2 regions of the Synechococcus sp. R55.4 genome follow, and region 1 is predicted to be linked to the other one. Evidence: predicted binding sites of a transcription regulator. Region 1 holds the regulator's gene; the other holds the start of a gene.

Region 1 (15,546 bases):
TCAAAAAATTGGAAAGGGCTGGCGCTGACAGTTACTGTAAACTGGCTGATCAAACCTTTCACCATGGCATTGTTTGGATGGATTTTCTTTAAAAATCTGTATGCTACCTGGATCACTCCGGAAGATGCAGACCAGTACCTGGCAGGCGCCATTCTGCTGGGTGCCGCACCCTGCACAGCCATGGTGTTTGTGTGGAGTTATTTGGTAAGAGGCGATGCCAATTATACGTTAATACAAGTTTCAGTCAACGATCTTATTCTGCCGGTTGCATTTGTACCCATTGTAAAATGGCTGCTGGGAGTAACCAACATACAGATACCGTATGAAGTACTGATTACTTCGGTGGTTGTTTTTGTTGTTATACCGCTAACTACGGGCTATCTGACCAATCGGATATTGCTTCAACGAAAAGGAAAGGATTGGTTTGAACAAAAATTTCTTCCGGCACTTCGTCCTGTTTCCATACTAGCATTGCTTTCAACCCTGGTTTTACTCTTTGCCTTTCAGGGCGAACACATACTGGATCATCCATACACCGTTTTGTTGATAGCCATACCACTGACCATTCAAACCTACTTCATATTTTTTATAACCTGGCTGGGTGGAAAATTGCTCCGTTTATCACATCCGGTTTGTGCACCGGCTGCGATGATTGGTGCCAGTAATTTTTTTGAACTCGCAGTTGCCGTGGCCATATCACTTTTTGGTCTTAATTCAGGTGCGTCGTTAGCCACGGTGGTTGGTGTACTCATAGAAGTACCCATTATGTTATCGTTGGTAGCCATCGCTAACAGTTGGAGGTATTAAATTAAAAAATTCATAGCATGAAAAAATCTTGGTTTTATGCACAGGTAATAGCTGCCGTAGTCAAATGGTACATGGTTATTTAGAAAATCTGTTACAAGGTAAAGCTCATATTTACAGTGCCGGTATTGAGATGCATGGCGTAAATCCGAGAGCCATACAAATCATGAAGGAAGATGGAATTGATATCAGTCATCATACCAGCAACCATGTAAATGAATACTTAAACATACCCTTTGATTACATCATCACGGTATGTGATCATGCCAGAGAAAACTGTCCGTACATACCAGGTAATTCCATTCGCATACATCATAGTTTTTCTGATCCTGCCAAAGCAACCGGAAGTGAAGAAGAAATTATGCATGCATTTCGTATGGTTCGAAATGAGATACGCACATTCTGCGAAGAATTTTCAAAGACTATCATTGCTTAATCCTAGTAAGAAAACACAAACAAAAAAGCCCCGTAACCGGGGCTTTCTGATTTATTTTACAACCATGATGCGTTGTGTTATCGCTTGTTTTCCGTCAGATATTCTAAGAAGATAAATTCCAGAAGACAATCCGTCTGTGATCAAAGTTATTTGCTGCTGAGATGGAGCAATGGTAAATTGCTGCAACACCTGACCTAGTGTTGTCATCAGTTCTCCTTTCAACGGTTCGGCAGAAGCCAATTGCAGAGCAATGGTAATCATATCAGTAGCTGGATTGGGATACACCAAAAAGTTGGAGGTATTCATCACTTCATCCAGCGAAGAACAGTTAAGTACTGTAACCGATGCAGTGGCAGTTGCTGTACATCCGTTAGTAGCTGTGGCTGTAACGGTATAGGTAGTAGTGGATGCAGGGCTTACATTGATGGAAGCAGTATTAGCACCTGTATTCCAAGTAAAACTATTACCACCAGAAGCAGTAAGATTTACAGAGCTTCCCTGACAAATAGTACCGCCACCACTTATAGTAGGTGTGGGCAAAGGGTTCACCACAATACTGGCTGTTGCCGTGTTTGTTCCGTTTAAATTGCTAGCTGTTAATGTTACAGTATATGTCCCCGCTGAATTAAATGTTACAGTAGGACTGGCAGCCGTACTTGTTGAAGGAGTTCCGCCGGGGAAGGACCAGCTATAGGAAGTAGCATTGGTAGATGTATTGGTAAATGTAATACTTTGCCCTGCACAGATGTTAGTTGATGAAACATTAAAAGAAGCGCTTGGTGGTGTATTGGTTGCAGCACTAATGTTTATATCATCCAGATAAGTAACATTTCCCCATCCACTTCGCAATTGGAATCTGATTCTGGCGGCGGTTTGAGAAGCATACGGGCTTAAATCTATTGTCTTGGTTGCCCATTGTGATGGGGTAGGTACAAATGCAGTGGTCATATCAGGTGCTGTAGCCAATGGACTCGGGCCTGTATTATTACCATAAGATGCTAATCGTATCCAAGTATTGCCACAATCAGTGGTGATACTTACTATTAATGAATCAGTCGCTTCCCTTCGGGGAAGTGGAATTAATGGAAACGCTAAAGCCGAATTCACTTTACGAAGATCGCTTAGGGTCGCTTCCCTTCGGGGAAGTGGAATTAATGGAAACGATGATGCTGTTCAGTCATATTCTCTCCGGAACATAGTCGCTTCCCTTCGGGGAAGTGGAATTAATGGAAAAATTAATGGAAACAAACCAAGTGATCCCCTTTCACTTCCAGCCAGTGCCCACCTGGATAATCGGGGCTACGGCTGCCTCGGTCTGCTTTTAAGAGCTGGATCCCGGCTTCTACCTGGTCAAAGGTGGGGTGGTGGGGCAGCACCAAAGACAAAAATTGAAACATCACCTGCCGCTGCAGAGCCAAGGGGGCAGCCCGCAAGGGATCCCGTCGCAGCCCTGGCAAAGCGGGCTCATACACCTGCTGCCATAGCTGAGCTGCTTGGGCTACCACCAGCTCATGTTCTGCTTGGAGCAGCGTGGCAGCCCGATTCAGGGCCGCTTCCAGTTGCGGATTAAAGTGCTGCTTCAAGTAGGGCATCACCTCCAGGCGGAGACGGTTGCGGCAATGGGCCAGATCTTGGTTGCTGCGATCCGGCCAGACCGGCAATTGGTGCTGCTGGCAAAATTGTTCGGTTTCCCAACGGTATAGACCCAGCAGGGGTCGCACCACCTGGGCAGAGGTGGGATCCCGGTCGTCCAGGCGACGCTGCCAATCCAGGCTGCTCAGCCCGGCGGCTCCTGTTCCCCGCAACAAGTTCCACAAAAACGTCTCTGCTCGATCCGTGGCCGTATGCCCCATCACCACGGCGCTGCAATCCCAGATGCGGGCCCATTTGTCCAGTTGTTGGTAGCGCCAAGCCCTGGCCCCTGCCTCATCTCGGCGGATGGGATCCGCAGTCTCAACGGCATGAGGCAGTCCCTGCTGCTGCAGCCACCCCTGCAAAAAGCGAGCACACTCCGTTTCATCTGCCGACCAGCGGTGATCACAATGCAGAACAAATATCTGCCAGCCCCAGCGAGGCTGCAAATCCCGCAAGATCTGGAGCAGGCAAAAAGAATCTTGCCCGCCCGAAAAAGCCACCAGCAGTCGCTGGCCAGGGTGAAGAAGTTGCTGCTGCCGAATGGCGCACTGTACCCGCAGGTGGAGAGGAGAGAGCCTGGCCACAGCTTGCTATTGCTCACGTACAACCCAGACCCTACCTGCCGCTATGGGATCCCTTAGGCAAGAGCTCGGGTCAGATGAGAGGCCACCGCCTGCACAGCAGCAATGCTGCGCTCGTAGGCCATTCGGGTCGGCCCCAGCAAGGTGACCGTACCCAGAGGAGCTGAGCGACGGTGGTAAGTGGAGGCGATAACCGTACAGTGGTGCAGAGACTCCAGTGGATTCTCGCTGCCAATGTAGATGATCACCGGGGTCTTGCGGGCAGACTGTCCCGACTCCTGATCCATCTCCGTTGAGCTCGGCAGAGAGGGCAAACCCCCATCGGCAAAATGGAGCCCAATCATCCCCTGAAGTTGCTTGGCTCCCTCCTCGATCAACTGCATCACTGCCTGCACCTGCCGGGCCTGGGAAAACTCCGGCTGACGCATCAACTCGGCCATACCGGCACTGAACACCTGCCCCAGAGAGGGCTGTAGACAGCGTTGCACCACCGAGCGCAGCAGTTGCTGGAGCCAATGGCCGTAGGTACGAAATTCTTCATCCAGTTTCAGCCAGCTCAGATCCTGCAACTCGGCAAAGGTTTTGCCCCGCAGCTTCAGGGTGAGAAAGTTGCTGAGCAATTGCAATTCATCTTCCAAATCCTCTCGGGAGTCGCTGGGCCAGTCGGGGGGGCTGACCAGAGCTGAATGGGTTTGATAGGAGTCGGTTACCACCAACACCATCACCCGCCCTGGCGCTACCGACACCAACTGCACATGATGAATGGCTACCACCGGCCCCTGAGGAGGGGTGATAAGAGCAATGCAACCGCTCAGATGGGCCAAAAGCTGGGCCACCCTTTGTAGGAGACTGTCCAAGTCATCTCCCAGCTCACGGCCAAGCTGATCCATCAACTGTTGCAGGGCAGGATGGGGATCCGGCTGAGGAGCATCGTGAGGGATCCCACCGCTGTTGGCGGAGGTCAACAAATCGTTGACATAAACCCGATAGCCAAAGTCGGAGGGAACCCGACCCGCAGAGGTGTGGGGCTGAAACAGTAACCCCACCTGCTCAAGGGTGGCCAGGTCGTTACGAATGGTGGCCGTGCTCACCCCAAAGTTATAGGACTGGGCCAAGGTTTTGGAACCGACAGGTTCAGCCGTCGCAATGTAGCTGCGCACCGTCGCCCAGAGAATCTTCCGCTGGCGGGGAGTCAGTTCGAGTTTCATAGCCGATCAAAAGAACCCAGTCAACACCTATCTATCTAAAGGGAAGTGCTAAACAGAGCCGGTAAATTGCTCCAGGATAGACCAACTCAGGGTTGAGATACGAATCTAGACAAACTTTCGCGTCTAAATACATCTGTATGCATCTATTGTTACTCTTTCATGACGGGTTGCCCAGGAAGGGAGTCGCAACACCCAATGCCGAAAGAGGTTGAGGCTGTGGGTTGTGCAGGAGAAAGGGAAATCCCCTCTAGCCTAGACCCCTTTTTTTGCCCAGAGGTGATATAAAGTTGAGTCAACTCTAGGCCAACTGGGCCTGCTGCTGTCCCCCCTGTATCCTTTTGTATCTTTGAGGTTGTCCCGTGTACTTATCCCCCCAGGAGAAAGACAAGTTGTTGATCTACCTGGCTGCCCAGTTGGCTCGGGATCGGCGGCAGCGGGGCCTCAAACTCAATTACCCTGAGGCAGTGGCCTACTTGAGCGCAGCGGTTTTGGAGGGGGCGCGGGAAGGGAAAACGGTCGCCCAATTGATGAGCGAGGGGCTGACGTGGCTGACCCGCGAGGACGTAATGCCCGGGATCCCGGAGATGATCCCCGAAATCCAAGTGGAAGCCACCTTTCCCGACGGCACCAAGCTGGTTACCTTGCACCATCCCATTCGCTAGCGTCGGGGCTGCCCGCTTTCAGGGATCCCCCAGATGCTCCAAAGACCGAAAAACTTCAGGAGGTTGTCCCCATGCCCTCTGGCCGCAAATCCAAAACCACGCCTGGCGCCAACGCGGAGCCAGCCCTAATCCCAGGGGAACTGCTGCTGGCAGAGGATCCCATCCAGGCCAACGTCGGGCGGGCCACCGTGACGCTAGAGGTCACCAACCGAGGGGATCGGCCCGTTCAGGTGGGATCCCATTTTCACTTTTTCGAGGTGAACCGGGCCCTGGTTTTCGATCGCGCCGCCAGCTTTGGCATGCGCCTCAACATTCCTTCCGGCAATGCGGTGCGTTTTGAGCCAGGCCAAACCCATCGGGTGACGCTGGTGGCTTTGGGGGGCAAGGGGTTGGTGCATGGCTTCAATCGGCTCACGGAGGGTACGGTACGCTCTGCCGCCCAAAAGCGGCTGGCCCTGGCCCGATTGCAGGAGTGGATGGGTCAAGCAGCCAATCCCTAGGGAGTACCGCCCCCCCCAAGTGTGCAGCTTTGGGCAGCCGTGCCAAGGTTCAACCCCATCCCCGTCTCCGCTCAGATTCAGGACAGTAGGGCTATCCTATTTCTCCCCTAGGAGCGGGCAGATGTCAGAACGCGAGACTATCTTGTGGATGTGGGTGCAAGGCTTGGGGCTAAATCTTTCTGGGTTGGCGCTGTTGGCAGCAGCAGGCACCGCCTTTGGGCCTCTCAGTTGGACAGGTGCGACGGTGGCGGTGATGTTGAAGCTCATTGGAGATGGCCAACTGCTGCGGAGCTACTGGCTCTGGCGAAGCCGGCGACAACAGAGGGGATCCCAGCCCGTCAGCTCGGCAGCGGCAGTGCTCCAGAGTCAGGCTTGAGACAATCGCCAGCCCTTGTTCGGTCTCCGACCCAATAAAGCCAACTTAACCCTCCCTAGTCTCTCTTCCGAAGGGGGGAGGGAAGCTTGAGCTCACGGCTGTCTGGAGATGATAGCCCTCGGAAACCCTGTGGATCCTTGGGGCCCGGAGCTTTATCTCGGCTTTGGATCTGATCTGGATCTGAGTCCCCTCCGGCACCGGTAAGCCTCATTGCAGGTGAGCCACGGTCACTCCAGTACCGCCGTCTTGGGGATCAGCGGCTGAAAAACGCTGAACGCGGGGGTGATTTTGCAAGTAAGCTTGTACGCCGGCCCGCAAGCGCCCTGTGCCGTGGCCGTGGATGATCCAGACAGGGCCGGGGGGAGCTTGGGCAAAGTGCTGTTCCAAAATGGCCTCGGCCTCGGCAACGGTTTTTCCCCTCAGATCGAGGGTGTTCTGACTGGTGCGCAGGTTCAGGGGAGCTGTGGCTGCAGGGGAGGGAGGTGGGGCTTTGGGGCGTTGGCGCTGCTTGGCCTGGTGTTCGTCAATGGGATCCAACTGCCCCCGTGGCACTGTGAATTTGAGGATGCCGCTGCGCACTACATATACATCTCCTTCGATGGCGATCACCTCTCCCGTCTGCCCCAAGCCTCTCAGCCGCACCCGATCTCCCACCTCTGGCACAAACTCCATATCCACAGGCGGCGGTGGGGGAGAGTAGCGCTGCTGGATTTGCGCCAGCTCGGCAGTAATGCGTTGGGGATCCTCTCCCTGCTGCAATTTGCGGATGGCGGCAGCCACTTCCTGACGGGCAGCAGCCAACAGGGCTTGCAGTTCTTGGTTTTGCTTCTGCTCCAGCCGGGCTTCTCGCTCGGCGATTTGGCGGCTACGCTGTTGCATTTGTTGATATAGGCTCTCCAGCTCTCGATGCAGGGATCCCACCTGGGCCGCCCGCTCTTCCAATTGAGCTCGCTGCGCTTCCAGCCCGGCAATCACCTGATCCACCTGGCTTTCCCCCTGCAGGTGCTGCTGGGCCCGCCGCAGAATCTCTGGATCCAACTGCAGCCGTTGAGCAATGGTCAAGGCATTGGAGCGGCCTGGGATCCCCCACAAAAGGCGATAGGTGGGGGCCAGGGTGACCTCATCAAACTCCACCGAGGCATTTTCAAAGCAGGGATGTTGGTATTTCAGGGCCTTCAACTCGCCGTAGTGGGTGGTGGCCAGGGTGAGCAGCGCCTTTTCCGAGAGATACTCCAACAGCCCAGCCGCCAGGGCAGCTCCTTCGGTGGGATCCGTGCCCGCCCCCACCTCATCCAACAGGACAAGGGCCGGCTCTGGAGTGGACTGCAGGGCCTGTACCATGCGGCTGATGCGGCGGATGTGCCCTGAAAAGGTGGAGAGATTTTGTTGCAGCGACTGCTCGTCCCCAATGTCGGCGTAAACCCTGTCGAACCAAGGCAGTTGGGGCGGATCTTGAGCCGGCAGGAAGATCCCCGCCTTGGCCATGAGCACCAACAGCCCCAGGGTTTTCAAGGCAACGGTTTTGCCGCCGGTGTTGGGGCCGGTGATGACTACGACCCGAATCGAGTCCGAGAGGGTGAAGTCGATAGGGACAACAGCAGAGCCTTGACCCTCCGAAGGGGCAGCGGCGCGAGATTGCCAGAGCAGCAGGGGGTGCTTGGCCTGACGCAGGCGCAATCCTGCCGAGACAAACTGGGGACGATTGCCGTCCAGCCAGAGGCTGTAGCGACCCCGAGCCAGAGCCACATCCAACCCCACCATCACCCCCTGCAAATGCTCCAGATCGGTGGCGACGGAGGCCACCTGAGCCGAGAGCGCGGCTAAGATCCGCTCTTCCTCCGCCTGAATCTGAACTTGGGTTTCTCGCCAGCGGTTGCCCAGTTCCACCACGGCGTAGGGCTCCACATAGAGGGTGGCCCCACTGGCAGAGCTGTCATGCACAATGCCGCGGATGAGATCCCGATGGGTGGCCTTGACCATCAGGACAAACCGTCCCTGCCGCTGGCCGATCAGGTTGTCCTGCAGCGCCTGGGGGTACTGGCTCATCAACTGTTGCAGGCGCTCCTGGATCTGGCTGCGTTGCCGCCGCTGCTGCTGGCGCAGATCCGCAAGGGTAGGGCTGGCGCTGTCCCGCACCTCGCCATGTTCCTCCAGGCAGCGGAAGATCTCCTGCTCCAGCTCCGGGTAGGTGCGCAGGGTGCTCACCCAAGTTTGCAAGCGTGGCAGATGGTCGTGGTCGTCGATCAGACGACGAATGCGGCGGGCCGCCCCCAGAGTTGTAGCAATCTGCACCAGCTCTTCCCCGCTCAGGATCCCCCCCCGTTCAGCCCGTTCCAAAGCCGGCAGCAGGTTGTGGATCCCTGCCATGGAAAGGCCCCCCGCCTGTGTGCGATCGAGGCGGATCGCCTCTTCCGTCTGCTCAAGGTAGGCTTCGCTATCGGCGCGGCTCTGCCAGGGATCCAGCTCCAAGCAGGCACGACGGCCCAAGGGTGTGGCCGCAAAGGTGGCCAAGTGTTGACAGAGGCGGGGCCACTCCAACAATTCCAAAGTTTCTTGCCCTTCGTCTTGGCGGGCCGTAGGCCCTGGGGAGGGATCGGGCTTGGAAAAGACTGGCAGCGGGTGCAAGGTGGGGACGGTGGGCATTAACCATTCAGCGATGCAAAGAACCCTGGAGACGCAGTTGCTTCATCTCCTGCAAAAACTGCCGTTGGTACTTGAGGAAGGCCGTGTGCCACTCGCGGAAGCGACGCTCGCCATCCCGCACCAGCATCTGCCGGTACTGCTCTGAGTTGAGGCGGGGCCGAGCAAAAGATGAGTCCATAGGGATTGGGGATGCTCTCTATCTTATTGTGGCAGGCTCTGGGTCGGCTTCCACAGATGGCTTTTGGTGGGAGGGGCACGCTGATAATGGCGCCGTTGTCTCACGCGCTGCCTCTGGTGATCTTCCCAAGAAGCTGAGCTCACCGAAAAACTGGGTTCAAAGCCCCGCCCTACCGCTGTGGGGTTCGCCTTGGGTGTCCTGTGGAGGGTGGAAGTGAGCTGCATTCACGGCCAAACTGAACCTCACAAGCCTGCCATACTGAAGGAAGTTGCTGCACTCAAAACACTCAAGATCCGTGCGCAAACGAGTCACCCTCATTTTCCCCCGCCATTTGGTGAATGTGCCTCTCACCTATCGGTTGGCCAAAGACTTCGATGTGGCTGCCAATATCGTGCGCGCCAGGGTAGCCCCCAACGAAGTGGGTACTTTGGTGGTGGAGCTGTCGGGGGATATCGACCAGGTGGAAGCAGGCTTGGAGTGGGTGCAGTCTTTGGGCATTGAGGTGACAGAACGGGCCAAGGAAATTCAGATTGACCCAGACTTGTGTGTGGATTGCGGATTGTGTACGGGAGTTTGCCCAACCGAGGCCCTGAAGATTTCTGCTCCCAACTGGAAGCTGGAGTTCTCTCGCAACCGCTGTGTCATGTGCGAACAGTGTGTTGCCACCTGCCCCGTTGGGGCGATCAGCACCAGCTTGTAGTCAGTTTGTGGTCAGTTGGCTGAGTTACGAACTCCCCCAAGCTGACAAATCCCTTTACAATCCTGTTAGATTTGTTGGACATAGGTCTAGCTGCGGAGCGCACTCGACATGGCTTCTACTACATCGTTGATTGGGTTAACTTATGCCGGTTTGGCTGTTCTCTATTTGCTGGTGCTGCCTCTGTTGTCTCTGCTGTACGTGGACAAACGCTGGACTTCAGGCAGTGCTTGGGAAAAGGTGTTGATGTTTTTCTTGGTCTTGTTTTTCTTTCCCGGCATGGTGCTCTTGGCTCCCTTCATGACGTTCCGGCCCAAGCCCCGGTCGCTGTAAGGTCAGCCGTTTGTCGGTTCACTGAGCCATGCGCAGATTGGATGTTCTTGCTATAGGCTTAGCCCTGCTGTTGGGGGGAGGGATCCTCTACGGCCTGCTGCTTTGGGCGGGCTTGGATACGGGGGCCGCGCAGCAGATATCGAGCGTGGTGCTTCTATTGGCCTGCTTGGGGTGGACTTTTGGCTACCTGAGGCGGGTGCTGCGGGGGGAAATGACCCTGAAGGCTCAGTGGGCCAGCTTTGAGACCCAGCAACTTCAAGAGAAACTCCACTCGCTGTCTCCGGAAGAGTGGCAGGCCCTGCAAGCTGAATTGGAAAGCGAGAAAGAAGGGATCCCAGATTGAATTGAGCAAGACAAACGTTGAGGCCGTCGGACAGGCCGCACCCAGAAATGGGCTGTCGGCTGCTGGGGATCCGGATTTAATCCGGATTTAATTTGTAGAGTGTTGGGCCTAAACAGCAGCACTTGTATATCCGGTCACCATTTGCTCCTCTTAAGGATGCTACATTGCGCCTTGCACAAGATTCTGACGTATAACGGATCATCAAGTGGTGCAAGCCTTCGCCTTCCCTTCTACTCACATCTCTCCATCTACGGTGAGCAAAACCATACTGCTAGCTCAGGGCCAGCCCTCGCAAATTCATCTCTGGAAGTTGGCGCTGGAGTCTCAGGGGCACTCTGTGGTGCTGGTTTCCCCGCGTGAAGATCTGCTGGAGGTGGCAGCAAGTCAGCCTCTGGATTTGGATCTGATGGTGGTGGACATGACGACGGGGCTGTTTAACCCCTATGCCTTTTGTCGAGAGTGCCAAAGTAAGCTGCCCAACATCCCTGTGATCCTGACTCATCACCCCCGTCGCCACATCGAGCCTGCAGAGCGGCGCTGGGCAATTTATCAGGGGGCAGCAGATGTGATCCCCGGCTTGGCAGAGGCCGACGATATTCTCCACTCCCTCGAACGAATTTACGAGGCTGCCAGGTGGTTTTTGCCTATTGACACGGCGGCACTCTACAGGGCTCTGGAGCAAGCGGGCGTATGGCCTGGGGAGGTCAGCCGTACATCTTCTTCCACCACTCCCCCGCAGCCGATCGCGCACTCCCCCACCGCCCCTCCACAACCCATCACGGCGGAAGGGGATCCAGGGCAGAAAGACTTGACCCCGCAGGTGAAGTACCGATTGATGTACCGGGGTCGCCCTGTCGGTTGAGCACGTTTTCTCGCACTGTCTTGCTCTGCCAGGGTTGAACTGCTAAGAGAAGGTCAGCGCAACACTAGGGCTAGAGTAGCCCCTTGGGATCCCGTCTCGACCAACCGCAATTCCCCTCCATGGGCCTGCAGGATACGCTTGGCGATGTATAGCCCTAGACCTCCTGAGCCGGTTGGGTAGTGGTGGCCGGCAATGTGAATGGGCTGGGTCACGTAGGGTTGGGCCAACTCTTCTAGGGGAGCCGGCAAGCCGGGGCCATCATCCTGCACCTGGATCTGGTGGGGGCTGACGATTAACACCACCGCATGGCGTGCGTAGCGCAAGGCGTTGTCCACCAGATTCACCAGCGCCCGCTCCAGCTCTGCCTCATCGGCGTTGCCCCACCCTTCTCCTTCGACTCGCAGATCGATCCCCCGCTCCTGGGCCAGGGATCCCATGCGCTCGGCCACCTTTCTGGCCAGGGATCCCAGATCACAAGGCCGAGGATGCAACTCGATCTCTCCCCGCTCCAGGCGGTGAGCCTCCACCATTTTCTGCACCAGAGAGAGATTGTGTTGATTTTCCTGCAGGATGCGATCCAGCAGAGCGCGACGTTGCTCCGGCTCGAGCTGTTGATCCTGTTTAAAGGCGCTCAGCAGGTGCCCAAAGGCGATGAGGGGGGTTTTGAGGTCGTGAACGAGGGTAGCGGTAAAGGCTTCTCGCCGCATTTGATCGATCTGGATCTGGCGCAGCAACTGGGCAAAAGCCTGCCGCAAGATCAGGGCTTCCTGGGGATCCCCGGGGCGGAGCAGCAGATTCCAACGGGCAGGCTGGTTGATCAAGGTTTCCAAATGGGCCAACTCGCGGGCCAGCAGGGTGAGGGGGCGCAAAATCATGGAGGACAGAGCATAGCCCACCACCGCCGATAGCACCGCCAGCAACGGGATCCACAGCAGCAGCAGAAGGATCCCTTCAGTGCTGAACTGCGTGTCGGGCCAGATCCACTGCACCGACAGGATGAAAACCAAGTTGGGGACGAACGAAAGGCTGGCAATGACCAATGCCACCTGGGTGCGCAGGCTGTGGGGAAAGCGGCGGCGCCAAAACTCAAGTAGGCGGAGTAGTTGCTGTTTCAAACTCGGTGTGCTCGCTTTGACAAGACCTGCTTGAATAGTGAACCAACCGTAGGCAAAGAATAAACATCCCCTCACGGTCAAGGCTGAAGAGTTCTTTCCTAAGTCTTAGAATGACCGTTATGTCTTGAGCCACTTCATCCCCATGAATAAAGAAGGATGCCGTAACCCCAGCTTTTAGGATACCCAGCTACCCCATTCTTTAGAGAAGCCGCGCCGTATTCCGGTTGGCAAAGCTGTGGACATCACGGCAAAGGCAGCTTGATCCCCAGGCGTAACCAACGTTGAGCAATCATAGTCGTTTCAGGTTAGGGTGAGGCGCCTGGGCCATTGAGAAAAGCCTTTGGCCGCATGCATTATTGCTCGGCAACGCTGACGCGACGACGCGACCAACGTTTTGGGTGTAGTGTCCCAGTTTGGGTCAAAGGACTACAAGTTCAACAGATTCAACAGATCAAGATCGAGGGGCAGAGCGGAGCTCTCAAGCTCCTAGGACATGAAAAAACCTCTGGGAGTCTGTCCGTGTTTCGACCCCAGAGGCTTCTTCTCTTCACTCCTCACCACTATTGAGCGTAGCCGCCCTTCCAAAGGCTGTCAAGCACTTTCCCATTGGGGTTGGCGTGTGGGAAATTGCGCTAGGGTGGCACTGCCGTATAGGATCATCTGCTGGGGCTGTAAGTTCACCCGATCGACCCGCAGCTCAGTGCCTCGCAAGGCGAGCCGATCCAAATCCAGAAGCTCATTCAGGCAGCGTACCAAAGCTTGGCTCAAGGCTAGCTCCTCTTCTGTACCGCTTTCAAACACTGGATCTGTAAAGCGGATGCGACGCCGCTCCAGCACCTCAACTTGGGCGGAAAAACCGACGCAGAAAGCCCTGGCTTCTCCCTGCTGTACATTTGCCTGGAATTGCAGTCGCCGCGCCGGGGTGATGCTGATATGGACGTGATGGAAGGATAGGGGGCTGCCATCCTGTCCCACCAGGGCCAGCCTGTTCAGCACAAAAGGTGTGTTAAACGATTGCGCCAGATCGTCTTCGCTCAGCACCACGCGCATTGTGGCCTGTACTGGCTGGCGCAGCTTGATCTTCCCCTGCCAAATTTGGCTGAAATCGATGGCCACCGCGTTGCAGAATAGCTCCAGAGCCGAAAGCCTCAGGCCGTTGTACATCTGCAAGTGCTGGCCCAACAGTTCAAAGCTGTCGATACGACCCTGCAACAATTTGGCAACAGGCTCCACTCGCACGCGCGCCTCCAGCCGCTCTGCATGCTTAAAGAGGGCACGAATGGCTGCGCCTACCCCTCGGCTAACCCAATCGACAGCCATGGGATTCTGCAGGGAAAGTTGGGGCAGGAGTCCTGTAGCCATGGGAAAAGGTAAAGAGCGCCTACAGGGATCATAACCAGCCATTAAGAAAAGTTACAACCTCCGCCGACGGAGAGGCTGTTCTCTCAGGGGTAGGTGCGTCCCTCCTGCATAGCCGAGCGGGCCACGGCTGCGATCCCCTGGTCGGTGGCACGGGGCAGATGAAAGTACCGTCCGCCCGCCAATTCCGCCAGCTCGGCGCTGAAGCCGGTGGTTACAAAGCGGCTTTGGGAGTCGATCAAGAGCAGCTTCAACCCCAGGGCGCGGATGCGCAGGGCAATCTCCCGCAGCTCCTGCTTCAGGTCGATGGGATCCGTTCCCGACTGGGGTTTGCCATCGCTCCGTCCCAAAGAGCGGCTGAGGGGGATGTTGCCCCGACCATCGGTGAGGGCCACCAGCATCACCTGGCCCACGTCGCCGGCAGCACGGGCATTGACTCCCATGCGCACGGCTTGGGTGAGGGCATGGGCAAGAGGGGATCCCCCGCCACAGGGCAGAGATTCCAAACGGCGGCGGGCCAGCTCGATGGAGCGGGTGGGGGGGAGCAACACTTCGGCAGTTTCCCCACGAAAGGCGATGAGGGCCACCTTGTCACGGTTTTGGTAAGCCTCGGTGAGCAGGCGCAGGGCGGCACCTTTGGCCGCTTGCATGCGGTTGAGGGCCATGGAGCCGGAGGCATCCACCACAAAGATCACCAGGGCTCCGGCCTTGCGAACCAGCTTTTTGGCGCGGATATCGCTCGGCTCCACAATCACGCTACGTCCCGGTTGCCGCTGGCGGCGGCTTTTCTGATAGGGGGCAGCAGCTCGCAAGGTGGCATCGACGGCAACGCGGGGGTTGGATCCCTGGGGCAGGATGGGCTTGACGTAGCGGCCTCGGTCGGCGCTGAACACCAGGCTGCGGGATCCCGTTTTTCCCTGCTGGTTGAGGGACTGGGCAAAGGCCAGCAGGCGCGGGTCGAGGGCAATGCGCTCCGGCTCGAAGAAAAACTCTTCCGGCAGACTCAGGTTTTCCGGTTGGGGATCCGTTTCCTCTCTATCTTCCCCATCCTTGTCGGGATCCGGCGGCGGGGGATCCGACTGTTGGGATGGTGGCGGGGGGGGAGGCGGGGGCTGGTCGGGGTCGTATTGGGCGCGGGGCAGCAGCACCAGTTGCACAGCCTGCTGCAGATCCTCGGCCAACAGGCGATCCCGTCCTTCCAGAGCTGCCAGGGCACAGGCGGCCCGTAGGGCAAACTGCTCTCCCCGGTGCCCTTGGACGTTGCCGCGGATGGCCTCTTGCACCAGGTAGTGGATCTGTTCCCGCTGGGGTTTGACCTGGGGCAGCCACTCTCGGGCCAGGACAATCTGGGTGCGGATTTCTTCCAGTTCCGCCTGGTGCTCGGCCAGGAAGGGCTCGGGAGCATCGACAAATTGCGTTGCCCGTTGGACAATTTCCCCTCGCTCTTCTAGGCTCAGCTCCTGCCCCACCGGCACCACCAGTGCCAGGCGATCCAGCAGGTGGGGGCGCAGGGATCCCTCCTCGGGGTTGTAGGTGGCCACCAGCAGGGGCCGACAGGGGTGTTGCAGACTCAGCCCCTCCCGTTCCAGGCGGTTGACCCCATCCCCCACCACCGTCAGCAACAAGTTGACGATGGCGTCGTCCAAGAGGTTGATGTCATCCACATAGAGCACGCCCCGGTGGGCAGCAGCCAAGAGCCCTGGCTGGAAGACCGTTTCCCCCTGCCTGATGGAGGCCTCCACATCGACGGATCCCAGCAGCCGATCTTCGGTGACGCCCAGGGGAACCTGGACAAAGGGGGGCGATATCACTTG
Region 2 (15,546 bases), on a different contig from region 1:
ACCCCCACCCCCAACACGCCGCGGGAGGTACAGGCAGCGCCAGGGCCGATCCCCACCAAGACACCGGCAGCTCCGGCCTGCATCAGCTCCAAGGCAACATCGTAGGTAACGCAGTTGCCCACCACAACAGGAATGGGCATCGACCGGCAAAATCGGGCCAGATCCAGCAGTTCCATGCCTTCGGGAACCTTGTGGTGCACCGAAACCACCGTGGCCTGGACGAAAAACAGATCCCCCCCGGCTTCCGCCACCAGGGGGCCGTATTGGGCGGCGTGGGCGGGCACGCAGCTAGCGGCGGCAATGGCGCCAGCAGCTTTGATCTGGCGGATGCGTTCTTGGATTAGCTCTGGCTTCACCGGCTCGCTGTAGAGGCGCTGCATTAGGGGCACAAACTCGTCTTTGCCCACCGACGCAATCTGATCCAACACCTCATCGGGATCGGCGTAGCGGGTTTGGATGCCATCCAGGTTCAACACCCCGAAAGCTCCCAGCTCCGAGAGCAAAATGGCCATTCGCACATCCACCACGCCATCCATGGCGCTGGCGATGATGGGAATTGGCCTTTGGATCCCTCCCAGAGTGAAGTGGGTGTCCACCAGGCTGGGATCCAGCGTTCGTCTGCCTGGGGCCAGCGCGATTTCATCCAGCCCGTAAGCGCGTCTTGCCTGCCGATTGCGGCCCAGTTGCACGTCCATTTTTCCCCTGTTCTGCGGATCCCTTGTTTTTATCATGCCGCCAAGGAGGGATCCAAGGCTAGCGAGAGTTTTGTTCTTCTGGTTGGGATTTCCACCTGCGATCCCGGAGCGGGTCTCAATCAGCCTCAGAGGTTCGAGGGGGCAAGGGCGTGAAAATGTGCCCTTCTTGCAGGTTGCCGAAACTGCGGCAGCGCTCGGATCCCCAACGGAACCCGTAGAGGGCGATGTAGGCACACATCAACGCATCCACCTGATCTTCGTAGTTTTTGAGTCGACGGCCCTTGAGGGATCCCACCTTCACTTGGAGCAGCTCTTCGTGATCCTGGAGAGCCGGGTCAGCGGCAGCCAGAGAGCGCAGATGATGCTGGTAAAGTTGCCAAGCTTGTTGCCGTTCCGGCCAGGTGCGTCGAGGGCGGGCCTTGTATTTTAGGGTGCGGCTGAGGCCAAAGAGGCTGACCAAGGCGCTGTGGGGGAAGACCTCGGTCACTTGGCGGGTAAGTTTTCCTCGCTCGATGCTGGCCTGCTCCCGAAAGCCATAACTGGCTAGGGCTTGCACCAAGGCTTCCCCTCTCACCTGGCCGTTTTTTTCTAGAAGCCGGCGGTTGGCTGGGTGGGCCCCGGCTGCATAGGCGCGAAACACCCGGTTCAGTTCGGCCTCGGCCCGTCGCTGTCCGCTGAGGTTGGGGACGCGCATGGGGGCATCCACCGCCACCAAGCAGGGATCTTCGCCCGCCTGAGCTTGAATATAGTCCAGGATCTCCTCATCCGTTTGGAGAATGCGGCTATCGACCAGATGGCCTGTCAAGTTCTGCCTGCCGGGATCCCCGAGCTGGACTCGCAGCGTGGCCAGACCGGAAGGGTTGCGGGGCGACCAAGCCAGATCCAGGCCAATGCAAATCAACTGAGCCACACCGCCTTCCCCTTCTCTTCAAGTTGGACAGAATCAGAGTCGTTATCAAAAAACCAGTTTGAGGCAGTTCCCGATTGCATGGCTCCGGCGCCCTCACCCCCAGCCCCTCTCCCTCTGAGAAAAGGGGTTAGGGATCAGCATCACAAACAGTTTCGCTGCTGTCTCACGGTCGTTGGGAATGATCCCGCCGGATTGCCTGCGTCTTGATGAAAATCCACAAGAAAAGGGATCCCACCAGGGGATCCCGAAAGATTCATCCAAGATGCCTGGCCAGGAAGCGAAGTGCCCATGGGCTCTTCGGTGAGCCTCAGGGATCCACCTCGCTGTGGCGGTCAACGGATTAGTAGTCGTAGTCACTCATGCCGCTGCCGCTGCTTGCCGGCGTGTTGGTTTTGGGCTCGGGCTTGTCCACCACGATTGCTTCGGTGGTCAGCACCATCCCCGCAATGGAAGCGGCGTTTTGCAGGGCGGAACGGGTAACCTTGGCCGGGTCTACAATGCCCGCTTCGAACATATCCACGAAGGCGTCGTTCTGGGCATCGTAGCCGGTGTTGAAGGGCTTGTCTTTCACCCGCTCCAGCACAATGGAGCCGTTTTGGCCGGCGTTCTCAGCAATGCGGCGCAGCGGAGCGCCCAGAGCGCGGGCGACCAGGTTGGCCCCCACCAGTTCATCGCCGGACAGGTTGGCTTGCGCCCACTCGGTTACCACCGGGATCAGGTGTGCCAAGGTGGTACCGCCGCCGGGAACGATCCCTTCTTCTACCGCCGCTTTGGTGGCGTTGATGGCATCTTCCAGGCGCAACTTGCGGTCTTTCATCTCGGTTTCAGTGGCCGCGCCCACTTTGATCACTGCCACACCGCCGGAGAGCTTGGCCAGGCGCTCTTGCAGTTTTTCTTTGTCGTAGGTGGAGTCGGTTTCCTCAATTTGACGGCGAATTTGCTCGCAACGAGCTTTCACGGCCGCTTCGTTGCCTTCCGCCACGATGGTGGTATTGTCTTTGGTTACCGTGACGCGACGGGCAGTGCCGAAGGAATCGAGGCGAGCGTTCTCCAGCTTCAGGCCGCGCTCTTCGCTGATTACCTCACCACCGGTCAGGATGGCAATGTCTTCCAACATAGCCTTGCGGCGATCCCCGAAGCCAGGGGCTTTTACCGCTACCACGCTCAGCACACCCCGCAGCTTGTTCACCACCAGGGTAGCCAGCGCTTCTTTCTCGATGTCTTCGGCGATGATCAGCAGAGGACGACCGGCGCGGGCCACCTGCTCCAGAACCGGTACCAGGTCTTGCACCAGGGTGATCTTCTTATCGGTGATGAGGATGTAGGGGTTTTCCAGAACCGCTTCCATCCGCTCGGTATCGGTGACGAAGTAAGGGGAGATGTAGCCCTTGTCGAAGCGCATCCCTTCCGTCACTTCCAGCTCGGTGGTCATGGACTTGCCTTCTTCCAGGGAGATCACCCCTTCGCGGCCCACCTTGTCCATGGCCTCGGCAATCATACGGCCCACTTCTTCATCGTTACCGGCGGAAATGGCCGCCACCTGGGCAATGGCTTTGGAATCTTCGACCGGGCGGGCATGTTCGGCGATTTTGTCTACCAAAAACTTCACCGCCTTGTCGATCCCCCGCTTTAGGGCAATCGGGTTGGCGCCGGCAGCCACGTTTTTCAGACCTTCTTTCACCATGGCGTGAGCCAAGACCGTGGCCGTGGTGGTGCCATCCCCAGCCGTGTCATTGGTCTTGGAAGCCGCCTGCCGGATCAAGGAAACGCCTGTGTTCTCAATGTGGTCTTCCAGCTCGATTTCTTTGGCAATGGTTACCCCGTCGTTGATGATTTGGGGGGCGCCAAACTTCTTCTCCAGCACGACGTTGCGCCCTTTGGGACCCAGGGTAACGGCTACGGCTTCTGCCAAAATATCCATGCCGTGCTCTAGAGCGCGGCGGGCTTCTTCACTGAAGATGATTGATTTGGCCATAGTCAACCTCTCCGATGCAAATGCAGGTAAGGGTGAAACAGAGTCTCAAGGATTCAATCGTTCGTTGAACTGCTGCTGAATCACTGACCATTACTGAACAATGGCGAGAATGTCCCGCTCGGCCAACAGCACATATTCATCGCTGCCCAGCTTGACTTCGGTTCCGGCATACTTGGAGTAGAGCACTTTGTCGCCGGCTTTCAGTTCCATCGGGATCAGCTTGCCCTCGTCGTTGCGCTTGCCAGGGCCAACAGCAACCACTTCCCCCACCTGGGGCTTTTCCTTGGCAGTGTCCGGCAAGAAGATCCCACCTGCGGTTTTCTCGTCCTGCTGAGCGATTTTGACCAGCACGCGGTCGCCCAGCGGCTTCAGGGTAGAGACGTTAAGAGCCACTGCAGCCATGACGAATGTCCTCCGTGATCCTAACGAATTTCCATTAATTCCGCTTCCCGAGGGGAAGCGACTTAGCACTCTCGACTTACGAGTGCTAGTTTATCAGCCAACTTTCTGGCCTGACAATAGCCTTTGTCAGCGGGATCCCGCTTTTGGCAGGTGCGGTCGGGGTGCGGATCCCCCTACTTTTGGTGCCGGTGTGGGATCATGGCCTGAGTTGGGCTGGGTTGAGAACGTGCGGATCCCGTTTTTTCAGGTGGATGCATTTACGGCGGTGCCTTTCGGCGGCAATCCGGCAGCGGTGTGTCTGCTGCCCCAGGAGTTGCCAGAGGCGCTGATGCAAGCCATTGCCGCAGAGAACAATGTATCGGAGACGGCTTTTTTACTGCCTCAGGGATCCCAGGGCGAGGTTCCCCACTATGGGCTGCGCTGGTTTACGCCGACGACGGAGGTGGATCTCTGTGGCCACGCCACCTTGGCTGGTGCCCATGTGCTGTTCACCGAGGTGCATCCTGAGGCGGAGAGGGTAGCCTTTTCCACCCGCAGTGGCCTGTTGCAGGTGCGGCGGCAAGGGGATCGCCTGGCCATGGATTTTCCTGCTCAAACTCCGGAACCTTGGCCAGAAGCCAAGGAGCAGGTGGCAGCGGCTTTGGGGATCCCACCTGTGGAGCTGTACCGCGGGGGTATGGGGGTGGCGGTGCTGGCTTCGGCGGGACAGGTGCAGCAGGTGCAACCGGATCTGGCCCAGGTTCAAGCACTCCCCGTTCCGGGGTTGATCGTCACAGCCTCTGGGGCGGCTCTGGGGAATGGGCCGGATTTTGTCTGCCGCGTTTTTGCCCCTCGGCTGGGGATCCCGGAAGATCCAGTGACGGGATCCGCCCAGTGTCTTTTGATGCCCTATTGGGCCAAACGCCTGGGTCGCTCTGAGTTACAGGCCCACCAGCTATCCAGCCGCGGCGGGGAGCTCTGGTGTCGCGATCTCGGCTCTCGCGTGGAGATTGCCGGGCAGGCTGTGCAGGTGATCAGAGGAGAGCTGAGGCTACCTTAGAACCCTACCGAACAAAAAACACCTCGGATACCTCCGAGGTGCAGGCCAGGAAAGAGCTTGAGCTAGCCAAGGATTTCGGCGGCTTGAATGAGCTCCACCTGCTTTTTCTTGAGCACCAATAAGAGCTGGGCAATCGTAACGGCTGCCAGGAAAGCCACCAGCCATTTCACCCGCTCCGGGCTTTGCAGCACCAGATCCCGCTCCACCTGGCCAAAGCCGCCCACATTGGGATTGTTGGTGACGGGATCCCCTTCTTTGACGCTGTCGCCAACGGCAACCACCAGCTCCGGCCCAGGTGGCACCACCAGGTTGTGGATCCCACTTTCGCTCTCGAAGCTGAGAACCCGCGTGCCTGGCAGCTCATATTCCGGGGGCACCAGGCTGGCCAATTCAGCCGGTAGATCGCTGATATCGGAGTCGAGGGTGGCAATGTTGACCAGACGCCCCGTGGCTGGGGCGCGGAAGACGTTGTTGTTGCTGAGGCTGCCGTCGGGGTTGAGCTGACCGCGACCCCGGTTGGCCCCAATGTAAACGCGATACTTCATGAAGGCCACCGAGGGATCCTCTTTCGGGTCAGGGGCCACCACTGGAAAGACGATTTCTTGATGCTGCTCGCCCGGCAAAGGCCCGACCAGGAGGATGTTGGGCTTCGCGTCGCTGTAGGGGGTGATGTAGGTCTCGGCAGTTTCTTGCCGTTGTTCCTCGGTCATCTCGGCTTCGGTGGCTAAACGGAAGCCCTCCGGCAAGACCACCACCGCACCCACGTTCAACCCACCCTTGCTGCCGTCTGACAGCACCTGCTGTTTGCTCAGGTCATAGGGGATCCCAACTTTGATGGTGAACACCTGGCCGGGGGTGACGGCCTGGGGCACCTCGGCGCGAGTGGGCATGGCGTTCAGGTGGCAGTTGGCACAGACAATTTTTCCAGTCGCCTCGCGGGGGTTGTCGTAGGCCATCTGGGCATAGTAGGGGTAGGCTGCCGCCGGACGTGCCCCCATCCCCAGCAGCAGCAGCGCGCAGAAGACCAAGCCAATTCGCTTCATAACTCTCAGCTCAGAATGGATTTCAATCACAGCTTTAGGACACAGTCTTGAAATAGCCATCTCGACGACTTGCCCCAAATCGTTCGGCAAAAGCCGGCACAGCCAGCGGGATCCCTTGCCCTTTAGGTTTCCCGGAAATCGGGGCCTTGCCAAGGGCTGAAGCGGACGTTGTCGCCATCCACAGTGGCGCTCACCAGCTCCAGCGAGCGGGGAGCCGGTCCCCGGATCACCTTGCCATTGGCCGCATACTGGGATCCGTGGCAAGGGCACTTAAACAAGTTTTCCCCCACATTCCAGGGCACCACGCAACCGAGGTGGGTACAAACCGCGTTGAGGCCATAGTTGGCCACCGCCCCGTTGTCGATCACGATGTAGGTGGGATCCCCCTTCAAACCTTGGGCCAGCACCCGATCCGTAGCGGCATGGGTGGCCAACAGTTCACTGACGCTGATGGGCTTGCCGAGGGCGTCCTGAGCTATGAGGCCCTCACCCCCTCCACCGGCAGAGGGCGGAATAAAGTACTTCACCACCGGGTAGAGGGCGCCCACCACCACGACTCCCACAGAGCCGCTGAGCAGGGCATTGAGAAGAACCCGCCGGCTCATGGGGGGCGCTTCAAAGTTGCTAACCGCTTCCGTCATAATGGCAAATGCAGACCTGAGAAGTTTTAACGTTCGTTGACAAGCGACATCATCCTAACCGACCCCTCTGGCCAATATCGTTAAGAAATGCAACGCTGTAAGAGGCCGTGGCCTTCCTTCCCAAGGTGAGCGGCCCACCCAGCGCGATTGGAGCCAGATCCAAGCCAGCCTCAGACAAGTCTGATGAAGGGATCCGACTTTCAAGCTTTGTTGCGCGAGAAGTGGGGCTGTTCCTACGACGTACAGTTGCGCCGTATCCAGCAGAAGGTGGTGCTGCTGGTGATGTGGCGCTACCTGGAGCAGCCCTCCTTTCCCTTGAGCGAGGCGGAGTATCTGGCCCACTTGGAGAGAGTGCTGGCCCATTTGCAGGCTTGGGGGGTGTGGGAATCGGTGCGCCGGGAGATCGAGTCCACCCGTCAGAGACCTCGTATGGGCAAGGCGGTGGCCATTCCTCTGGATTTGCAGAAGGTGGGGGAGCGGGTCTCGGAGTGGTTGCTGTGAGTTCTCCGGGGGAGAAAAAAGTCCAAGCAAACCCAAGCGCCGGATTCTCCGGCTGGGCAAGAAACTCGAATGGGTCTCAGCTCAAACGGCAGACCGGGAGTTTGCCCAACGGCCATGACCTCTCTAGAGGGGACGCGGCTTGCGCACTTGTTCGGTTTCCGGGTACTCCTGCTGCGCTTCGGATTCCAAAAGTTGGCGGAATGCCGGCTCGTCCAGACGGTAGTCCCGCTGCTCGATCAAATCCCGGTCGGTTGAGTAAATGGTGTCCGACTCTTGCACAACTTCTTGACGGCGGAAGCGGCGGGCAAAGTTGAGTTTGCGCAGCAGCGCCTCTGTGGGATGCTGCAGATGCTCTCGCCAAAGCTGCCGGACACGATTGCGACGCTCCACTCCCTGGTTACGGATTTGCAAGGCTAGCCAGCGAACGGCGGGCACCGCCAAAAACAGCGTGCCGTAGAGGAAGAGGAAGCCGATCAACGGGTAGATGAAGGCCAAAAAAGCATTGCTGCCGGCTGCCGCTGCCACCTCCTCCCGTGCCCCATAGAGAATGGCGGCCAGAAAGAAATTGAGAACTCCCAAGCCTCCTGCCAGGGTCAGTTGACCAGGCGTGGCCCGGCTGAACACCCAAGGTTTCTCCTGCAACACCTCAGGGATCCCCTTGGGCTTGCGCTCTGAGGCGGCCACCTGCAGCTCTGGGAAGCGGTAGACAATGTCCCCATCCTCGCTGACCTCCGGCTGGCCGTCGAACTTGAGCAAAATGGGCAGCATGTAATCTTCGTATTCCAAGGCCGGGGATCCCGGCTCCACATCCAGGTAGGGCAACACCTGTTCCGCTGCGATCACCCCCCCATTGGCACGAATCAGTTGGCCAATGAGGGCATAGCGCTCCTCCTCCAGGTTGGCATTGGGATCCCCGTCCCCAAAGAGGAAGCTGTACACCGCTTCCAGGAAGTTCAGCTCGGATTTTTGCGGCTGGCGGGGGCGCGTCCGACCGGAGTAGCTCCCATAGTAGGGGTAAGGATCCCAGAAGGGGTTGCCGATCCAAAGGTTGGGGAAGTAATAAAACCCTATCCCCCGCGATCGGCTGCGATTGTCCTGCTCGCGGCTACTGGCCATCTGCAAGGCAATCAACGCCAGGACGATCAAGACAATTGACACCACCAGCAGAATGCCAAAGGAGATGCGCAACCCATAGAGGAAGCCCCCCCACAACCGGCGACGCAGGGCTGCTAGCCGATCCTGCTGCTCCTTGCGCTTGAGAATGCTGCGAAAATCCGGTGGAAAAACGTAGGTAATCTCCCCCTGCCGGGAAACCTGGAGATGCCCCTCCGCCTTTTGGGCCAAATTCAGCAGCTCTTGTTTGGCCTCGTGTAGAGCCAAGCCCGTGCTGGATGCAATATCTCCCAGCGTGACCCGCAGGCCCAACTGCTCCACTGCATCCATCACCAATGTTTGTGTAGCCACTCTTAACCTCCGCTTTCTGCCCCAATTGCCGAGGAGCCTGTCGGGATCCCTAGGACGCAGATCCGCTCCCCTGAGCTAGACCTAGCGTCTCCTCTATTCCCAGTATCTCCCCTTAACCTCGCAGCGACGAGAATCGTTGTAGATCTCACTTCCAGAACGGTTGTACCCGCCTCTAGGGCAGCCAAGCCATCACGGCCAGCAGGGTCGAGAGGATCCCGATCAACACCCAGATGAGGGGCTTAGTGTCCAACGGGGGATCCGCTGCCCGGCGGCTGAGGGGATCCCCAGATCTTGGGGAAGGGCCTTTGCGTTGGGAGCGCCCATAGGCCAAGCGGTACTCTGGGGGATCAGCTTCCTCCAGCCGGCTGAGATCGGGAATTTCGCTCAACCACTCCGCCGAACGTCGCAGACGAGGGGCTTGCCAGATGCCCAAGACATAGCGAGCCTGCTGGGCGACTTCTGGATCTGGGTTGCGCAGCAAGGTTTGAACCAACAGGATGGCCTCCTGCGTTTCGCCAAGGGCCTCTTGGGCCAGGGCCTGCCAGAGCCGTAGCTTACCCGACTGCGGATAGCGGCTTTGGGCCTGCCTAACCTGCTCTAGCGCCTGCCGATATTGTCCTCGCTCGAACCTCGACTGGATCAGGGCCAAGTGCTGAGACAATCTCAAGTCTTCGGGAAGCGTCATGCTCAGGATCCGCAGGTTAGCTAGACCGCCGGGAAGCCCCGTCCTCTATGCATCAGCATGAGTGCGGGAGTAGGTCACGTCAGCTTCTGTTCTACCCCAAACCCCACCAGCAACAGCTCCTGCAAAGGCCGACCCTGAGGGGGACGCTGGTAGGTGAGGATCTGCCGCAGGCGCAGGCGCGGATTCAGTAGAGTGATGGTATCTACGGCAACCACACGAGTGTAGGTGGTGGTCATCACCAGTTGCAGGGATCCGGGATCAAACCGGAAAGTCGCCACCATCGGGCGATCTTCCTCATAGGCCCGATCCCGCAGGTAGTCTCCCTGCAGCCCCAAGGGGGTTTCCTGCCGAGGGACGAACAGCATGTTCAGCTCTTGCCCGGCCTCCTCACCCTTTTCGGAAACCGTCTCAAAAGCCAAGTGAAAGCCCAGAAAACCATCCACGTTGTGGTTGGGGTAGTTGTTGTCGGCGAGCACCTTGTGCTTGAGCTCAGGGGTGAGGGTGCGAATGGTGAACTCGGTGCGGGAGCGCTCCACCTCGCCACGGTCTAGGTAATGGTAGGTGCGCTCTGTGCGCCAAGCTCCAATGCAGCAGTTGAAAAAGTGGTGAAATTGCTGGATAGCGTTCATGCGGGCGGGAGCGGACAGAGTCAGAGATCAGCGCTGGACGGGAAACCCTGCTTTCGATCCTAAAACGAATCGAAAACAACCAGGAATCCAAATCCTGAATGCCAACGATTGAGTTCTACCGTGGGATCCCCTTCCTCACGGGCTTTTGGCCACCCGGATCCCTTGGAGCTGCCCCAACAACTCCAGGGCTCGCTGGAGCTGGATGTCCTCCGGCCCGGCCAAGGTTTCCGCCGTCAGAGGAAGGGATCCCTCCGCCACCACCACATCGGGCTGGATCCCCTGGCGATGAATGTCGTGGCCGCTGGGGGTGAGGTACTTGGCCGTGGTCACCGCCAGCCCCGATCCATCCGCCAGCTCCAGCAGGGATTGAATCAGACCCTTGCCAAAGGTGCGCGTTCCCACCAGTTGAGCTCGCCCACTGTCCTGAAGTGCCCCGGCCAACACTTCACTAGCACTGGCGCTGCCCTGGTTCACCAAGACCACCAGCGGTGCCTCTGTGAGCACCTCGCCGGTGGCGGGAATGCTGTCCTGAATGCCGTGGCGATCCGTCACCAGCACAATGTCGCCCTTGGGGATCCAGAAGCGGGCGATCTCAATGGCCGCCTGCAAGAGTCCCCCCGGATTGTTGCGCAAATCGAGAATGTAGCCCCGCACCCCTTGAGCTTCTGCGGCCCGAATGGCTTGGCGGACTTGAGCGGCAGCATTGCCGTTGAACTGGCTGAGGCGAATGTAGGCCACCGATCCCTGAGGCAGCTCAAAAAAACGGGTGCGCACGGGGTTGATGGTGATCGATTGGCGCACCAGCTCCACCTCCCAAATGCGATCCTGCCGCTTCAGCTTCAAGGTAACCGGCGTGCCACTGCGCCCCCGCATCCGCTCGGCCACTTCGTCCAGACTCAACCCCGCCACCGGCACCCGATCCACCGCCAAAATCTCATCCTGAGGTTGGATCCCGGCCTGCTCGGCAGGAGTGCCCTCCATGGGGGCAATCACCCGCACAGCGCCTTGCTCGTCGATGGCAATCTGCAAGCCGACACCACTCAGCTCGCCGGCTGTAGAGGTCTGCAGGCTGAGGTAGTGCTCTCTGTCCAGAAAGCGGGTAAAGGGATCCCCCAGAGTGGCCAACATCTCCTCGATGGCCTGGTAAGTCTGCTTGCGCTCCTTCAGGGGCCGGGAGAGAAACCGCTGCCGCACCTGCCACCAGTTTTGCCCGTTAAACCCCGGATCCACGTAGGCCCGATCCACGTAGGCCCAAGCCTGCGCCAGCAGTTGCTGCTCTTCTCCCCAACGGCTGGCCTGCACCGGACAGGGGCCTATGGCCAAACTCGCCCAGAGCAAACACCCAAGCAAGACAAGGCGGATCCCCCACCCTCTCCAAAGGATCCCTGTGTATCTCGGCTTCTGCACAACCATCGATCCCAAAAAACATTAAGAAACATGAACAAAACGCAATATCAAAAGCTCGTCTGGCCTACTGGAATCAAGATCTTGGTTCCCAAGCTGAGCCCGGCGCCAGGATAGTGTTAAAAGATTGTGTTACATTGCTGAGGAGAGTGGGCTTGCCCCGCCCTCGAGAGCCAACTTCAAAAAATGCAGACATTATGAGCAAAGTTTACGACTGGTTGGACGAGCGGCTGGAGATTACGCCTTTCGTCGACGACGCAACGGGAAAATTCATTCCGCCTCACGTTAACATCTTCTACTGCCTCGGCGGGGTGACGCTGGTGTGCTTCTTAATTCAGTTTGCCACCGGCTTCGCCATGACGTTTTACTATCGTCCGACGGTGGCCGAGGCCTTTGAATCGGTGAACTACATCATGACCCAGGTGAACTTCGGCTGGCTGTTGCGCTCCATCCACCGTTGGAGCGCCTCCATGATGGTGCTGATGATGATCCTACACACCTTCCGGGTCTATCTGACAGGGGGATTCAAAAAGCCCCGTGAGCTGACCTGGGTAACCGGCGTGATCTTGGCGGTGCTGACCGTCTCCTTTGGCGTTACCGGCTACTCCCTGCCCTGGGATCAGGTGGGCTACTGGGCGGTCAAGATCGTCTCAGGTGTGCCCAGTGCCATTCCGGTGGTGGGCGACTTGTTGGTGCAACTGATCCGGGGTGGCGAAGCGGTTGGTCAAGCTACCCTGACTCGCTTCTACAGCTTGCACACTTTCGTGCTACCCTGGCTGACCGCAGTCTTTATGACCATGCACTTTTTGATGATCCGCCGCCAAGGCATTTCTGGGCCTTTGTGAGCAAGGTTTGACTCCCAGACGCCTTTGACTTTCCTGGTAACTGGGATCTTTACCTGCCACTTTTTCAGAACTTTTGTCCCTAGATAAGGAGAACTCCCATGGCCGTTTCAAAACAGGTGATAGCGACCGAGGCCATTACCCGCAAGGTTGACCTAGACAATCCCAAAGTTGTAGCCAAGCTGAAGAAAAACATGGGCCACATGACCTATGGCGAGCCTGCGTGGCCCAACGACTTGCTCTTTATGTTTCCGGTGGTGATCTTGGGCACTATTGGGGTGATTGTCGGCCTGTCGGTTATGGATCCGGCAGGTGTAGGGGAGCCGGCGGATCCCTTTGCTACGCCTCTGGAAATTCTGCCGGAATGGTATCTCTACCCCGCCTTCCACATCCTGCGGATTGCTCCCAACAAGCTGTTGGGAATTGCTCTGATGTCTGCCATTCCTGTGGGTCTCTTGTTTGTGCCCTTCATCGAAAACGTCAACAAGTTCCAAAACCCCTTGCGCCGCCCAGTGGCGACAACGGTGTTCCTGATCGGCACCTTGGTCACCCTCTACCTGGGCATAGGTGCCACCTTGCCCTTGGATAAGTGGGTCACCTTGGGCTTGTTCTAAAAGAACATCTGGGACTCCCGCTTGATGGGTTGATCGTCATCATCACCATCAGAATCACCATCAGAGTGCAGCAGGTTGGTGGCCGGGCTGCACTTTGTTATTTGGAGAGCTTTTTAGAGGAGTTGTCTGCAAACCTGTGTGCCAAGGGATGAGCCAGCCCGCCGAAATGGTAGTATCTCTACGCCCTCATCTTCAGCTTGACCGCTCATGAGCACTTCTTCTTCAACTGCTCGAACCTATCGGATCACAGCCCTTGCCGGAGATGGCATCGGCCCCGAAATCATGCGGGTGGGACGAGCCGTTTTGGATGCAGTTGCCCGGCAGATGGGATTTGCTCTCCAGTGGCAAGAGGGCCTAATCGGCGGGGCTGCCTACGACCAGACTGGGGATCCCTTGCCGGCAGAAACCCTGAAAATGGCTCAAGAGAGCGATGCCGTTTATCTGGCTGCTGTCGGCGACTTCAAGTATGACGCTCTGCCTCCTGAGAAACGCCCGGAGCGGGCCTTGTTGGGCTTGAGGGCGGGGCTGGGGCTGTTTGCCAACTTGCGCCCGGTAAAAGTCTTCCCTCAACTGGTGGGGGCTTCCTCCCTGAAGCCAGAGGTGATCTCGGGGATCGACCTGGTGGTAGTGCGGGAGCTGACGGGGGGCATTTACTTCGGCCAACCTAAGGGAATCTTCACGGATGCCCAGGGATCCCGGCGCGGCGTGAACACCATGGTCTATAGCGAAGCTGAGGTGGATCGGATTGCCCGAGTTGCCTTTGAGCTGGCCCGCAAACGCCGGCGCAAGCTCTGCTCGGTGGACAAAGCCAACGTTCTCGAGGTGTCGCAACTGTGGCGGGAGCGGGTCAATGTCATTGCGGCTGAGTACCCGGAGGTGGAACTTTCCCACCTGTACATCGACAATGCCGCCATGCAGTTGGTGCGCTGGCCCAAGCAGTTCGACGTCATCCTCACGGGCAATCTCTTCGGCGATATCCTCTCCGATGAAGCGGCCATGCTGACCGGCTCTATTGGTATGCTGCCCTCTGCCTCTCCGGGATCCTCTGGCCCCGGCCTATACGAGCCGGTACATGGGTCGGCTCCCGACATTGCCGGACAAGACAAAGCCAACCCCATTGCCCAGGTGCTCTCCGGCGCCCTGATGCTCCGCTACTCCCTGGATCAGCCGCAAGCTGCCGACCGCATCGAACAGGCGGTAGAAGCCGTTTTGGCGCAAGGGTACCGCACCCCAGACCTCTACTCTGAGGGAATGACTTTAGTGGGTTGCCAGGAAATGGGAGAAAAGTTGGTGGCAGCCCTGTCCCAGCAGCAGGCGCAATAGCCTTTTTCGGGGCCACAGGCTACAGCCAAGGCAGACGTGCGGCGATTTCCAAGCAATTTCCAATTGTGGGGATCCTTGGAGCTACGCCCAACCGGCTTCAGGGAGAAGGTCGACCTCCTCGGTGGTTTTAATGGCCTCTTCCGGTCGAGGTGTGGCTTCTTGGCAGCGCTCCATGGCTTGAAGAAGCAGGGCTTCCCCTTCCTGCACCGTCTCAATGCGACAGAGGAGAGCACGGAATTGAGAGGCTCCGGCAAAGTCTTTGATGTACCAAGTCATGTGCTTGCGGGCCTGACGGATGCCACGTTCTCCCTTGTACTCCCAGAGACCGCGCAGATGCTCTAAGGCCATTTGAATCCGCTCCAGGGGAGTGGGGGCCGGTCTTTCTTGACCGGTTTTCAGGAAGTGATCGATTTCCCCCACCAGAAAGGGATAGCCCATGGTGCCGCGGGAGCACATCACCCCATCGGCTCCGGTTTCCTCCAAACACTTCACCGCTGCGGCTGTCGAGAAAATATCCCCATTGGCGATGACGGGAATGCGCAGGTGCTGTTTGACGCGGCGGATCCAGTCCCAGCGGGCTTTGCCGTTGAAGCCTTGGGCGCGTGTTCGGGCATGCAGGGTGAGCAGTTGCGCCCCTGCCTCCTGCAGACGGTGGGCAAAATCCAAAATGTTGATCTCCTGATCTGACCAGCCCAGGCGCGTTTTCACGGTTACGGGCACCTCCACTGCGTTGGCCACCGCCTCCACAATTCGCGCTGCCGTGTCGGGATCGCGAAGCAGAGAAGAGCCGCCGCCGTTTTTGGTAATCTTGTTCACCGGGCAGCCCATGTTGATGTCCACCAAGGTCGCCCCTTCGTCCACAGCCATGCGGGCTGCTTCCGCCAGAAAGTCGGGCCGACAATCAAACAGTTGGATGCCAATAGGCTGCTCCCCCTCGCCGACCTCCATGATGCGGGGCAACTGGCGGGCATAGCGCAAGCCGGTCGCGCTGACCATTTCCGTGTAAACCAAGCTGTGGGGGGCAAAACGGCGCACCAGCCCTCGAAAGACTTGGTCGGTTACCCCTGACAGCGGCGCCTGAAAAACGCGGCTCAAAACTTTTACCCCGCCGATATTGAGGGGCTGGGACAAGCGGGCTTGGAGTTCCGGCGAAAGCTGCAGGCCCATCGGGATCCGGAGAAAGCTATCCCTCTTTGTTGACAAAGTAAAGAAGACCCATGATGCGCGCTCGTTTGATCGCGGCAGTGAGCTCCCGCTGTTGTTTGGCAGTCAGGCCGGTGATGCGGCGGGGCAAGATCTTGCCACGCTCGGTAACAAATTTCTTGAGCAGCTCCACATCGGTGTACCTAATGGGCTCTCCCGGCTTGATGGGAGACAGG

What was found. Region 1 encodes HrcA, which represses chaperone genes, less so after heat shock. Its sites were predicted from a motif close to TTAGCACTCNNNNNNNNNGAGTGCTAA; they were not measured.
Region 2: groES (co-chaperone GroES) is a predicted target of HrcA. The motif match lies at 4,045-4,071, and genes of this name have one in related genera.

What each region holds. Positions count from the first base shown of each region.
Region 1 is NZ_JANSIF010000059.1:490-16,035, reverse strand. It holds gene arsB (ACR3 family arsenite efflux transporter) at 1-807, shown strand, start outside; gene NW842_RS12270 (arsenate reductase ArsC) at 833-1,240, shown strand; gene NW842_RS12265 (T9SS type A sorting domain-containing protein) at 1,292-2,188, opposite strand; gene tilS (tRNA lysidine(34) synthetase TilS) at 2,476-3,459, opposite strand; gene hrcA (heat-inducible transcriptional repressor HrcA) at 3,513-4,664, opposite strand; gene NW842_RS12250 (urease subunit gamma) at 5,024-5,326, shown strand; gene NW842_RS12245 (urease subunit beta) at 5,398-5,826, shown strand; gene NW842_RS12240 (hypothetical protein) at 5,948-6,202, shown strand; gene NW842_RS12235 (endonuclease MutS2) at 6,410-8,845, opposite strand; gene NW842_RS12230 (hypothetical protein) at 8,853-9,023, opposite strand; gene NW842_RS12225 (NIL domain-containing protein) at 9,319-9,723, shown strand; gene ndhL (NAD(P)H-quinone oxidoreductase subunit L) at 9,832-10,053, shown strand; gene NW842_RS12215 (DUF3007 family protein) at 10,082-10,396, shown strand; gene NW842_RS12210 (response regulator) at 10,650-11,258, shown strand; gene NW842_RS12205 (sensor histidine kinase) at 11,312-12,373, opposite strand; gene NW842_RS12200 (DUF2993 domain-containing protein) at 12,965-13,735, opposite strand; gene bchD (magnesium chelatase ATPase subunit D) at 13,819-15,546, opposite strand, start outside.
Region 2 is NZ_JANSIF010000023.1:25,504-41,049, forward strand. It holds gene NW842_RS07065 (GuaB3 family IMP dehydrogenase-related protein) at 1-695, opposite strand, end outside; gene NW842_RS07070 (DUF429 domain-containing protein) at 811-1,605, opposite strand; gene groL (chaperonin GroEL) at 1,946-3,580, opposite strand; gene groES (co-chaperone GroES) at 3,671-3,982, opposite strand; gene NW842_RS07085 (PhzF family phenazine biosynthesis protein) at 4,191-5,021, shown strand; gene NW842_RS07090 (apocytochrome f) at 5,084-6,064, opposite strand; gene NW842_RS07095 (cytochrome b6-f complex iron-sulfur subunit) at 6,187-6,705, opposite strand; gene NW842_RS07100 (DUF3067 family protein) at 6,889-7,206, shown strand; gene NW842_RS07105 (hypothetical protein) at 7,330-8,670, opposite strand; gene NW842_RS07110 (tetratricopeptide repeat protein) at 8,843-9,355, opposite strand; gene NW842_RS07115 (phycobiliprotein lyase) at 9,430-9,984, opposite strand; gene NW842_RS07120 (S41 family peptidase) at 10,120-11,397, opposite strand; gene petB (cytochrome b6) at 11,586-12,233, shown strand; gene petD (cytochrome b6-f complex subunit IV) at 12,332-12,844, shown strand; gene leuB (3-isopropylmalate dehydrogenase) at 13,052-14,167, shown strand; gene dusB (tRNA dihydrouridine synthase DusB) at 14,249-15,334, opposite strand; gene rpsR (30S ribosomal protein S18) at 15,351-15,546, opposite strand, start outside.